3 regions of the Luteibacter sp. P1_D3 genome follow, and region 3 is predicted to be linked to each of the others. Evidence: riboswitches for the same ligand, from Rfam matches in the RefSeq annotation. Region 3 holds a riboswitch; each other region holds the start of a gene.
What was found. Region 3 has a riboswitch for cobalamin ahead of AC1DYM_RS06290 (ribonucleoside-diphosphate reductase subunit alpha). Riboswitches for the same ligand answer to the same signal wherever they lie in the genome.
Positions count from the first base shown of each region.

Region 1: another riboswitch for cobalamin. It lies ahead of AC1DYM_RS07545 (TonB-dependent receptor domain-containing protein); the one in region 3 lies ahead of AC1DYM_RS06290 (ribonucleoside-diphosphate reductase subunit alpha).
Region 2: another riboswitch for cobalamin. It lies ahead of metE (5-methyltetrahydropteroyltriglutamate--homocysteine S-methyltransferase); the one in region 3 lies ahead of AC1DYM_RS06290 (ribonucleoside-diphosphate reductase subunit alpha).

Region 1 is NZ_JBFUAT010000008.1:68,244-71,516, reverse strand. It holds gene nagA (N-acetylglucosamine-6-phosphate deacetylase) at 1-972, shown strand, start outside; cobalamin riboswitch at 1,019-1,255, shown strand; gene AC1DYM_RS07545 (TonB-dependent receptor domain-containing protein) at 1,393-3,273, shown strand, end outside.
Region 2 is NZ_JBFUAT010000002.1:195,346-198,618, reverse strand. It holds gene metE (5-methyltetrahydropteroyltriglutamate--homocysteine S-methyltransferase) at 1-1,955, opposite strand, end outside; cobalamin riboswitch at 2,152-2,370, opposite strand; gene AC1DYM_RS02935 (glycosyltransferase) at 2,462-3,273, shown strand, end outside.
Region 3 is NZ_JBFUAT010000006.1:99,259-102,531, forward strand. It holds gene AC1DYM_RS06290 (ribonucleoside-diphosphate reductase subunit alpha) at 1-1,625, opposite strand, end outside; cobalamin riboswitch at 1,793-2,004, opposite strand; gene AC1DYM_RS06295 (hybrid sensor histidine kinase/response regulator) at 2,196-3,273, shown strand, end outside.

The sequences.
Region 1 (3,273 bases), on a different contig from region 3:
GACTGCCAGGTCAACGGCGGCGGTGGCGTGCTGTTCAACGACGCGCCCACCGTCGAGGCGATCCGCACGATCGGCGAGGCGCACGCGAAGTTCGGCACCACCGGCTTCTTGCCCACCTTGATCAGCGACGATGCCGAGGTCATGGCCAAGGCCATCGACGCCGTCAACGAAGCGGTCGCCCAGGGCGTGCCGGGCGTGCTCGGCATCCATCTCGAAGGTCCGTTCATCGCACCCGAGCGCAAGGGCGTGCACGATCCGGCCAAGTTCCGCATCGCCGATGCGAGCGATGTGGCGATGGTCGCGCGCCGCCACGGCGGCGTGACCCTGCTCACCCTTGCACCGGAACGCGCCAGCGCTGCCGTCCTGCAGGAGCTGGTCGCCAACGGCGTCATCGTTGCCGCCGGGCATACCGCGGCGGACTACGACACCACCCGCAACGCACTGGCCACCGGCATTCGCGGCTTTACGCACTTGTTTAACGCGATGACACCGTTCACCAGCCGCGAGCCCGGGGTGGTCGGCGCGGCACTCGAGGACCCGGCCAGCTGGTGCGGCCTGATCGTTGACGGCCACCACGTGCACCCGGCGTCCCTGCGCGTCGCCATCGCGGCGAAGGCGCGCGAGAAGATGATGCTGGTGACCGACGCCATGCCACCGGTCGGCTCGGACGATCCCACCTTCGTGCTCAAGGGCGAAACGATTACGGTGAAGGACGGCGTCTGCCAGACCGCCGATGGCACGCTGGCTGGTTCGGCGCTCGACATGGCCACCGCCGTGCGCAACACCATCAACATGGTCGGCGTGCCGTATGACGAGGCCGCCCGCATGGCTTCGACCTACCCGGCCGCCTTCCTCGGCCTCGGCGCCACCCACGGCCACATCGCCGCCGGTTATCGCGCCGACCTGGTCGTTATGGATGACAACCACGAGGTCGTCGAGACCTGGATCGGCGGCGTGCGCGTCGTCGGCTGACGCCGGCTCAGTTGTTAAATCCGCGTGACATGAACCCGACGGCCCGCTAGAGTGGCGCCGTTCGGGTGTCCCGACCGGCGGTCGCTGGAAGGGATGAAACGGGAAGCCGGTGCGTCGCCTCGCGACTATTCCGGCACTGCCCCCGCAACGGTAAGCGACAGGAAGGCCTGAAGGTCTTTACGGGAACCGGCCAAACGCCACTGCGCAAGCGGGAAGGCGCCGGGTCCCGCCACGGCAGGTGGCTGACGCAAGTCCGGAGACCGGCCCGATGCATTCGCCTCGCGACTATCGCGGGGCGTTTTCTGTTGGGCGATTCGCGGAGGGCGAATCCGGACAGCGTTCCGGGTCGATCCGTGCCCGCATGCCGTTCGCCGTTTGTCCTCCGCGTCGCCTCTAGCGATGCATTAAGGAAACGGCTCCATGAAGAAGACTCTGCTCGCGATGGCCCTGCTGTCGTCCATCGCCGCCGCCCACGCGGCCGACGCTCCCGCTGACCGGCTCGACCCGGTGGTGGTTACCGCCAACCGCGCAGCGACGCCGCTGGATGAAGTGCTCGCCCCGGTCACGCTGATCACCCGCGAGGACATCGAGCGCCTGCAGCCGGTCAGCGTGCAGGACCTGCTCACCGGCCTGCCGGGCGTGGTCATCGCCAACTCGGGCGGTATCGGCCAGCAGACCTCGCTGTTCATGCGCGGCACCAATTCCTCGCACACCCTGGTCCTGCTGGACGGCGTGCGCGTCGGCACGGTCGGCGCCGGCATCCCGGCCTACGAGCAGCTGCCTGTCGACCAGATCGATCACATCGAGATCGTCCGTGGCCCGCAGTCCAGCCTGTATGGCTCCGACGCCATCGGTGGCGTCATCCAGATCTTCACCCGCCACGGCCAGGCCGGCGAAGCGCCGACCCCGTCGCTCTCGGTCACCGGTGGCAGCCACGGCTACACCGACGGCCAGTTCGGCCTCTCCGGTGGCACCCAGCACAGCTGGTACAACGCCAGCCTCGGCGGTCAGTACACCTCGGGCATCAATGCCTGCCGCGTTGGCGCGGGCGATGTGTTCAAGGGCTGCTTCACCAACGAGCCCGACCACGACGCCTATCGCACCTACAACGGCGCGCTTTCCGGCGGCTATCGCTGGGATGACGGTACCGAGCTCACCGGCAGCTGGCTGCGTAGCAAGGGCGACATCGAATACGACGGCGACTTCCAGAACCTGACCCGCCGCACCCAGCAGGTCGCTGGCACCAAGCTCGCCTTCAACGCCCTGGAAAACTGGCGCATGTCGATCAGCCTGGGCCAGAACCAGGACCGCGCCGACAACTACCTCAACGGCGCCGACAAGACCCTGGACTTCGTGAACTACGGCGTGGACAAGGCCCGCGTGGGCTACCTGTACTCCAAGCGCAACCAAGCCTCCTGGCAGAATGATGTCACCCTGGCCCCGGGCCAGACCCTGAGCATCGGTGTCGACTACCAGCAGGAAAAGCTGAAGAGCGACACGGATTACCTCAAGGACACGCGTGAGAACACGGGCGTGTTCGCGCTTTACCAGGGCATCTTCGGTGCCAACGAGATCCAGCTTTCGGCGCGTCACGACCACAACAATCAGTTCGGCAACCACACCACCGGCCAGGCGGCGTACGGTTTCCGTTTCGACAACGGCATGAAGGTCACCGCCTCCTACGGCACCGCGTTCCACGCGCCGACCTTCAACGACGAGTACTACCCGTACGGCGCGCCGGTGAACCTGAGCCCGGAGAAGTCGCGCACCGCCGAAATCGGCCTGTCGGCCCGTCCGGGCGTCTGGAACTGGGCGGTCAATGCCTACCAGACCCGCGTGGACGACCTGATCGGTTTCGACGCGAACTTCCTGCCGATCAATGTCAGCAAGGCGCGCATCCGCGGGCTGGAAGGACAGCTGGGCGCGGACGTGGACGGCTGGCACCTGCGTGCCTACGGCACCCTGCAGCAGCCGAAGGACCGCGACAGCGGCGACGAGTACAACAACCTGCTCGCCCGTCGTCCGAAGCGCACGGCCCGACTCGATGTCGACCGCGACCTCGGCGCCTTCACCCTCGGTGGCTCGGTCTATTCGGCGGGCTACAGCTACGACGACGCGGCCAACACCACCCGCCTGGGCGGTTACACCACCGCCGACGTGCGCGCGACCTGGCACGTGGACAGCGACTGGAGCGTGCAGGGTCGCCTGGCCAACGCGTTCGATCGCCACTATGAGACGGCGGCGTACTACAACCAGCTGGGGCGGACGTATTACCTGACCGTGCGGTATTCGCCGGCGCGT
Region 2 (3,273 bases), on a different contig from region 3:
AACTCCGAGTAGCACATGTGGGTGTGCACCTGGGTCGCATCGCTGACGCCGCCGGCCGTGATGCGGAAGGCATCGACCGCCCAGGCGAGGTACGCGTCCCAGTCGGCGCGACGCAGCGGCAGGCCTTCGCGCAGCGCCGGTTCGTCGATCTGGACGATGCCGATGCCAGCCTTCTCCAGATCGTGCACTTCGTCTCGCAGCGCCAGGGCGATCTGTCGGCACACATCGGCGCGGGGGAGGTCGTCGCGTACGAAGGACCACTGCAGCATCGTCACCGGTCCGGTGAGCATGCCCTTCATGGGCTTATCGGTGAGCGACTGGGCGTACGCTGACCACGCGACCGTCATCGGTGCGGGACGCGCGACATCGCCATAGATGATCGGCGGCTTGACACAACGGGAGCCGTAGCTCTGCACCCAGCCGAGCGAGGTGAAGACGTAGCCGTCCAGCTGCTCGCCGAAGTACTCGACCATGTCGTTGCGCTCGGGTTCGCCATGCACCAGTACATCGATGCCGGCCTCTTCCTGGAAGCGCACGACACGGCGCACTTCGTCACGAAGAATGGCCGCATACGCGTCGTCGTCCAGCTTGCCCGAGCGATGCGCGGCGCGCGCGATGCGCAGGTCGTTGGTCTGCGGGAACGACCCGATGGTCGTCGTCGGCAGATCGGGCAGGCCGAAACGCTCGCGCTGCACGTCGGCGCGGAACGAAAAGGCCGAACGACGCTGGCCGAACTGCGGCGTCAGCTGACGTACGCGGGCGCGGACGTCGGCACGCACGACGTCGCCGGAGGTCTGGCGGCTGGCGACGATCTCGTGCTGCCGGGCCAGGGTCTTCCGTGCCGCGTCATCACCGGCGACGGCGTCGGCATAGCGACGCAGTTCGGCGATCTTCTGCCGGGCGAACGACAACCATCCGGCCAGGTGCGCGGGGAGGTGTTTTTCTTCGGAGACGTCGATCGGCACGTGCAGCAGGGAACACGAGGTCGACAGCCAGAGGCGGTCGTCGCCGAGGCGCGCGAGCAGGCGGTCCACGCGGGGGAGGATGGTCGACGGGTCGCTCAGCCAGATGTTGCGGCCATCGAGCACGCCGGCGGAAAGCACGCGGTCGGCGGGCAAGGCATCGAGTACGGCGTCCAGCTGGTCGGGCGCGCGAGCGAGGTCCACGTGCAGGCCGGCTACCGGTAGCGACGTGGCGAGCTCGAGATTCGCACCGAGTTCGCCGAAGTAAGTGGCGAGCAGGATGCGTACGCGACCGTGTGCGGCCACCGCGGCATAGGTACGCCGGAACGCTTCGCGCCACGGCGCATCCAGATCGAGCACGAGGGTCGGCTCGTCCACCTGCACCCAGTCGGCACCCGCGTAGGCGAGGGCGTCGATGACACCGAGCCAGGCAGGCAGCAACGAGTCGAGCAAGGCCAGCGGGTCGCTGCCGTCGACGGTCTTGGACAAGCGCAGGAAGCTCACCGGCCCGAGCAGGACAGGGCGTGCCACGTGATCCGCCGCGAGGGCCTCACGGTATTCGGCGACGACCTTGTCCGGGCGCGCGGCGAAGCGCTGACCCGCCTCGAGTTCCGGCACGATGTAGTGGTAGTTGGTGTCGAACCACTTGGTCATTTCGAGGGCATGCAGGTCGACATCGCCGTCCTGGTGGCCACGGGCCATGGCGAAGTAGCCCGCGAGCGGGTTACGGGATGCGAGTGCGCGGTAGCGCGGCGGGATCGCGTCGACCAGCACGGCCGCATCGAGCACATGGTCGTAGAGGGAAAAGTCGTTCACCGGGACGCTGTCGGCACCGGCGTCGCGGGCAAGCTTCCAGTGGCGCTGGCGCAGGTCGCGCGCGACGGCGAGCAGTTCGTCGGCGCTGCTGTCTCCTTTCCAGTGGCTCTCGAGAGCGCGCTTGAGTTCGCGGCGCCGGCCGATGCGGGGGAAGCCCGGATACGTTACGTGTGGCATGGATGATTCCTCTTCGTGGCAAAGAGGAGGGAAGGGCGGCTGGGCGCCGACGCCTACGCACCTGCCACGCGGGGCACGGCAGGTGAGGGGACGTCATGCGGGCTAGCCGTCGACCTTCGCCCCCGCGGGCGAACCGGATGCCGCCCTTGCGGGACGGCGATCCAGGTCGGACGGAGCGTTCGCGCCCATGACGGCGCGTTCGTTCCGGTCGGCGGCAGGTCTTCGGGCTCGTGGATGTGGCACCGTGCCGGTGCCGCCTTGCCCGTCGCTTCCCGGATCGTTACCGATCCAGTGCCTGTGACGGGCTCGTCTCCACATACCGCTGCGGGGCAGCGCCGGATTCCCACCGGCTTCCCTCTTAGCTTTATCTTTCTATTCGAATAAAGAGATAAAGACCGCTGACGGGCGGAAAATTAGCCGTATGGACGCCCAAAGTCAATCGGCGGCGATGCATCGCCTCGACATCCCGACGGCGACCATGAGCCGACATCCCCCTGGAGCGCCGCATGACCGGAAGACATATCGTGATGGCGACGGTGGGGTCGCAGGGCGATCTCTTTCCCTTCCTCGCCGTCGGTCGGGAGCTGCGTCATCGCGGCTACCGCGTGACGATTGGTGCCCACGGCATCCATCGTGACGCCGTCGCTGCGGCCGGGCTGGACTACGTGCTTGCCAGCGGGATCGCCGAGCCCGAGGACAAAGCGGCCTTCGCCGCGCGCGCCTTTCATCCCTGGCGCGGTCCGCGCTTCGTGGTGCGCGACCTTGCCGCGGCCGATGTGGCGAGCAGTTACGAGGCGCTCGCGCCCGTTTGTGCCGACGCGGATGCGATCGTGACCTCGACCCTGGCCTTCGCGGGGCAGATCCTCGGTGAGACCCGGCGGATCGCCTGGTTATCGGCCGCGCTGTCGCCTGCCGTCTTTCTCTCGGCCTTCGATCCCCCCGCCACGGGCATCGACTGGCTCGATCGCTTCCTGCGTACGTCACCCCGGCGAGGCGCATGGGTGCGGCGCCTCGGCGAGACGGTGACCTCGCCCTGGACGAAGGCGGTACGACACTTCCGGCAATCGCTCGGGCTGGCCCCGGTGTCGGTCTGGGGCGATCCCTTTCATCGCGGACAGCACGCGCGCGATGGCGTCCTCGCCATGTACTCGCCGCTGTTGGGTCGGCCCCCACCGGATTCGCCGGCTCACACCGTCGTGACGGGGTATTGCCGCTACGCGCCGTTCGCCGACACGCTTCCTCCAGACCTCCGCCGCTTCGTGGACGACGGCGACGCGCCCCTGGTTTTTACGCTGGGCTCGGCGGCCGTGCATGCGGG
Region 3 (3,273 bases):
CACTTCATGTTTGCCGTCTTCGCCGTGGCGATCGGGTAGAAGTTCAGATCGATGACACGGTTGAGCTGGCGCACGGCGGTACGCACCGTGGTGGCGAGCTTGTCGTAGTCGAACTGGCCGTCGACCACGTGGCGGGCGAGGTTCACCGAGCCGAGGTTGCACACGGCCGTCTCGCCTTCCGAGGTCACTTCGAGGATCTCGGTGCACAGGTTCGACAGGTGGATCACGTTCTGCGGCAGCGCGGTCTGGTTGCTGGTCGCGTTGGAGCGATCCTTGAAGGTCATCCAGCCATTGCCGGTCTGGGCCAGCGAACGCAGCATGCGGGCATAGAGCTCGCGGGCCTTGATCGACTTCGCGGCGAGGCCTTCGGCTTCCGCCTTTTCATAGGCGGCGTCGAAGGTCGGGCCCCAGGTGTCGACGAAGTGCGGAACGATCTTCGGATCGAACAGCGACCAGTCACCGTCGATCTCCACGCGACGCATGAAGAGGTCGGGAACCCAGTTGGCCAGATTCAGGTTGTGCGTGCGGCGCGCGTCGTCACCGGTGTTCTCGCGCAGCTCGAGGAATTCCTCGATGTCGGCGTGCCAGGATTCCAGGTACACGCAGGCCGCGCCCTTGCGCTTGCCACCCTGGTTCACCGCGGCCACGGACGCGTCGAGCGTCTTCAGCCAGGGCACGAGGCCGTTGGAGTGGCCGTTGGTGCCCTTGATCAGCGAACCGCGCGAACGGATGCGCGAGTAGGCCAGGCCGATACCGCCGGCGAACTTCGACAGCTGGGCCACGTCGCCGTACTTGGCGTAGATGGATTCCAGCGCATCCTGCGGCGAGTCGAGCAGGAAGCACGATGACAGCTGCTCGTGCGCCGTGCCGGCGTTGAACAGGGTCGGCGAGCTGGCCAGGTACTCGAGCGACGACAGCATGCGATACAGCTCGAGCGTCTCGGCGACATCGTTGCCGCCAAGCGCGCAGGCGATGCGCATGAAGAAGTACTGCGGCGTTTCGATCACGAAGCGCTTGGTCGGGTGGCGCAGCAGGTAACGGTCGTACACCGTGCGCAAGCCGAAATACTCGAAGCGGCGCGAACCGGTGGTGTCGATCGCATCGTTGAGCTTGCGCGCATTGATCAGGACGAAATCACGCAGGCGCTCGTTGAGGATGCCCAGGTCGAAGCCGGTGGAGATCGACTGCGAGAACGACTGGATGTCCTGGCCCGACACTTCCTTGTCGACGAAGGCCGAGAGCAGGCGCGCGGCCAGCTGGCCGTACTCCGGCTCTTCGGCGGTGAGGGCCGCCGAGGTGCGGATCGACAGCTGGTCGAGTTCCTGGGTGGTGGCGCCGTCGTACAGGCCGCCGATCGTCTTCAGCGCCACGCGCATCGGGTCGACCGCGAACAGGCCATCGGCGCTGCGCGTCACCGCGCGCACGATCTTGTTCACGTCGACCACTTCGTGGCCGCCATTGCGCTTGGTCACGCGCATCTGGCCGGGGTTGTGCGGCGGGGTCAGCGCGAAGGCCGGCGGCGCGTCGTTGTTCTTGTAGCCGGCGGCCAGCGCCTTGTCCGTTGCTGCAGGGGAGGTGGCGGCCGTATCGGCCGTCTCGGTGCGCTCGCGCGCTGCGGAATCCATCGTCGTCATTGTGTTGGCAGCCCCATGGCCTTGGTCAAACCCCGTTCCCGAGGAACCGGCTCGATGCGATGGCGGTGAAACGCGGGAATCGTCGAGGACGGAGCGCCGCGAAGGGCTCCGGTCCGCGACGTGCTTCCCCGCGGAAGCCGTCACTGCTATCGAGGCCGCTCGGGCTCCGATTGCTGGCAGGTCTTCGGACTTGTGGACGTGGGCCTCTCGGCCCGCCTACCCGTCGCTTCCCAGTCCCCGGAGGACCAGTGCATAGAACGGGATCGTTTCCACTTACCGCTGCGGGGCAGTTCCGGATTCACACCGGTATTCCCTATTAAGTCCGACGGGCAGTCGCGCCTCTCCGGACACCAACGGGACACACGATATAGCTGGCCGGGGGGTGCGTCAACACAAGATGTAGGGTGTTTGCCCTAGGTGCTTGATCGGCTTGGGAGTCGCCTTTGTCAAGCGGTTTTCGTGCCCTGGGGGATGAGGGTTTTGTGAAGACCGTCTACACAAAGGGAACCACCACGAACCGATAAAATCGCCGCCCATCTCCAACCCACGATTGCATTACCGATGCCCTCATCGTTCGCATTGCAGGACCAGACCCTCCTTTCCCATGCGCTCGATGGCCTGCCATTCGGCTTTGCGGCCCTGTCCGCGACGGGGGACCTGCTCTACGGCAACGCCTGGGTCACGGCGCGCCTGCGCGAACACGAGCCAACGGGGTTCCTGGCCTTGTGGGACGAGGAGAGCCGGCGCCGCCTTCTCGCGGCCCTGCCGCTGGTCGTGCCGGGCAACGGCGTGCGCGAACTGGCCCTGGGCACCGCCGATGGCGTCCCTGTGCGCGTGTCGCTGGAAGCACGCCCCGGTGTATCCGCGAGCGTGGTGGTGACGATCCGTCCGGCACACGATGGTGCGAACGGCGCCAGCGCGGCTGACGATCGCCGGCTCGCCCTGATCGAGATAGGGAACCTGCTGCGCGACCTGGAAGATCCGGCCGAGATCGCCTATCGCGTCGCCGAGGTGCTGGGTCGCACCCTGAAGGTCAGTCGCGCCGGCTACGGCACGATCGATCCGGTCGCGGAGACGATCACCGTGGAGCGCGACTGGAACGCGCCGGGGATCACCACGCTCGCCGGCGTGCTGCGCTTTCGCGACTACGGCACGTATATCGAGGAGCTCAAGCGCGGCGTAACCGTCGTCATCACCGACGCCCGGACCGACCCGCGCACCGCGGTCACGGRCGATGCGCTGGACGGCATCAGTGCCCTGTCCTTCATCAATATGCCGGTGACCGAGCGGGGCGGCTTCGTCGCGCTGCTTTATCTCAACGATGAACACCCCCGTGAATGGCTGCAGGAAGAGATCAGCTTCGTCAGCGAGGTGGCCAGCCGCACGCGGGTGGCCGTGGAACGGCGCCGCGCCGAGCACGAGTTGCGGCTGCTCGCCAAGGACCTGGAGCGCCAGGTCGTCGAGCGCACCTACGAGCGCGACCGGGTCTGGACCCTGTCCAGCGATATCCTGGTCGTCGCCGACACCGACACGCGCCTGCTGTCGGTCAATCCGGCGTGGACCGCCATCCTGGGCTGGAGCGAGCGCGACACGGTCGGCCGCTCCTACCTCGACTTCGTCCATCCGGACGACATTTTCC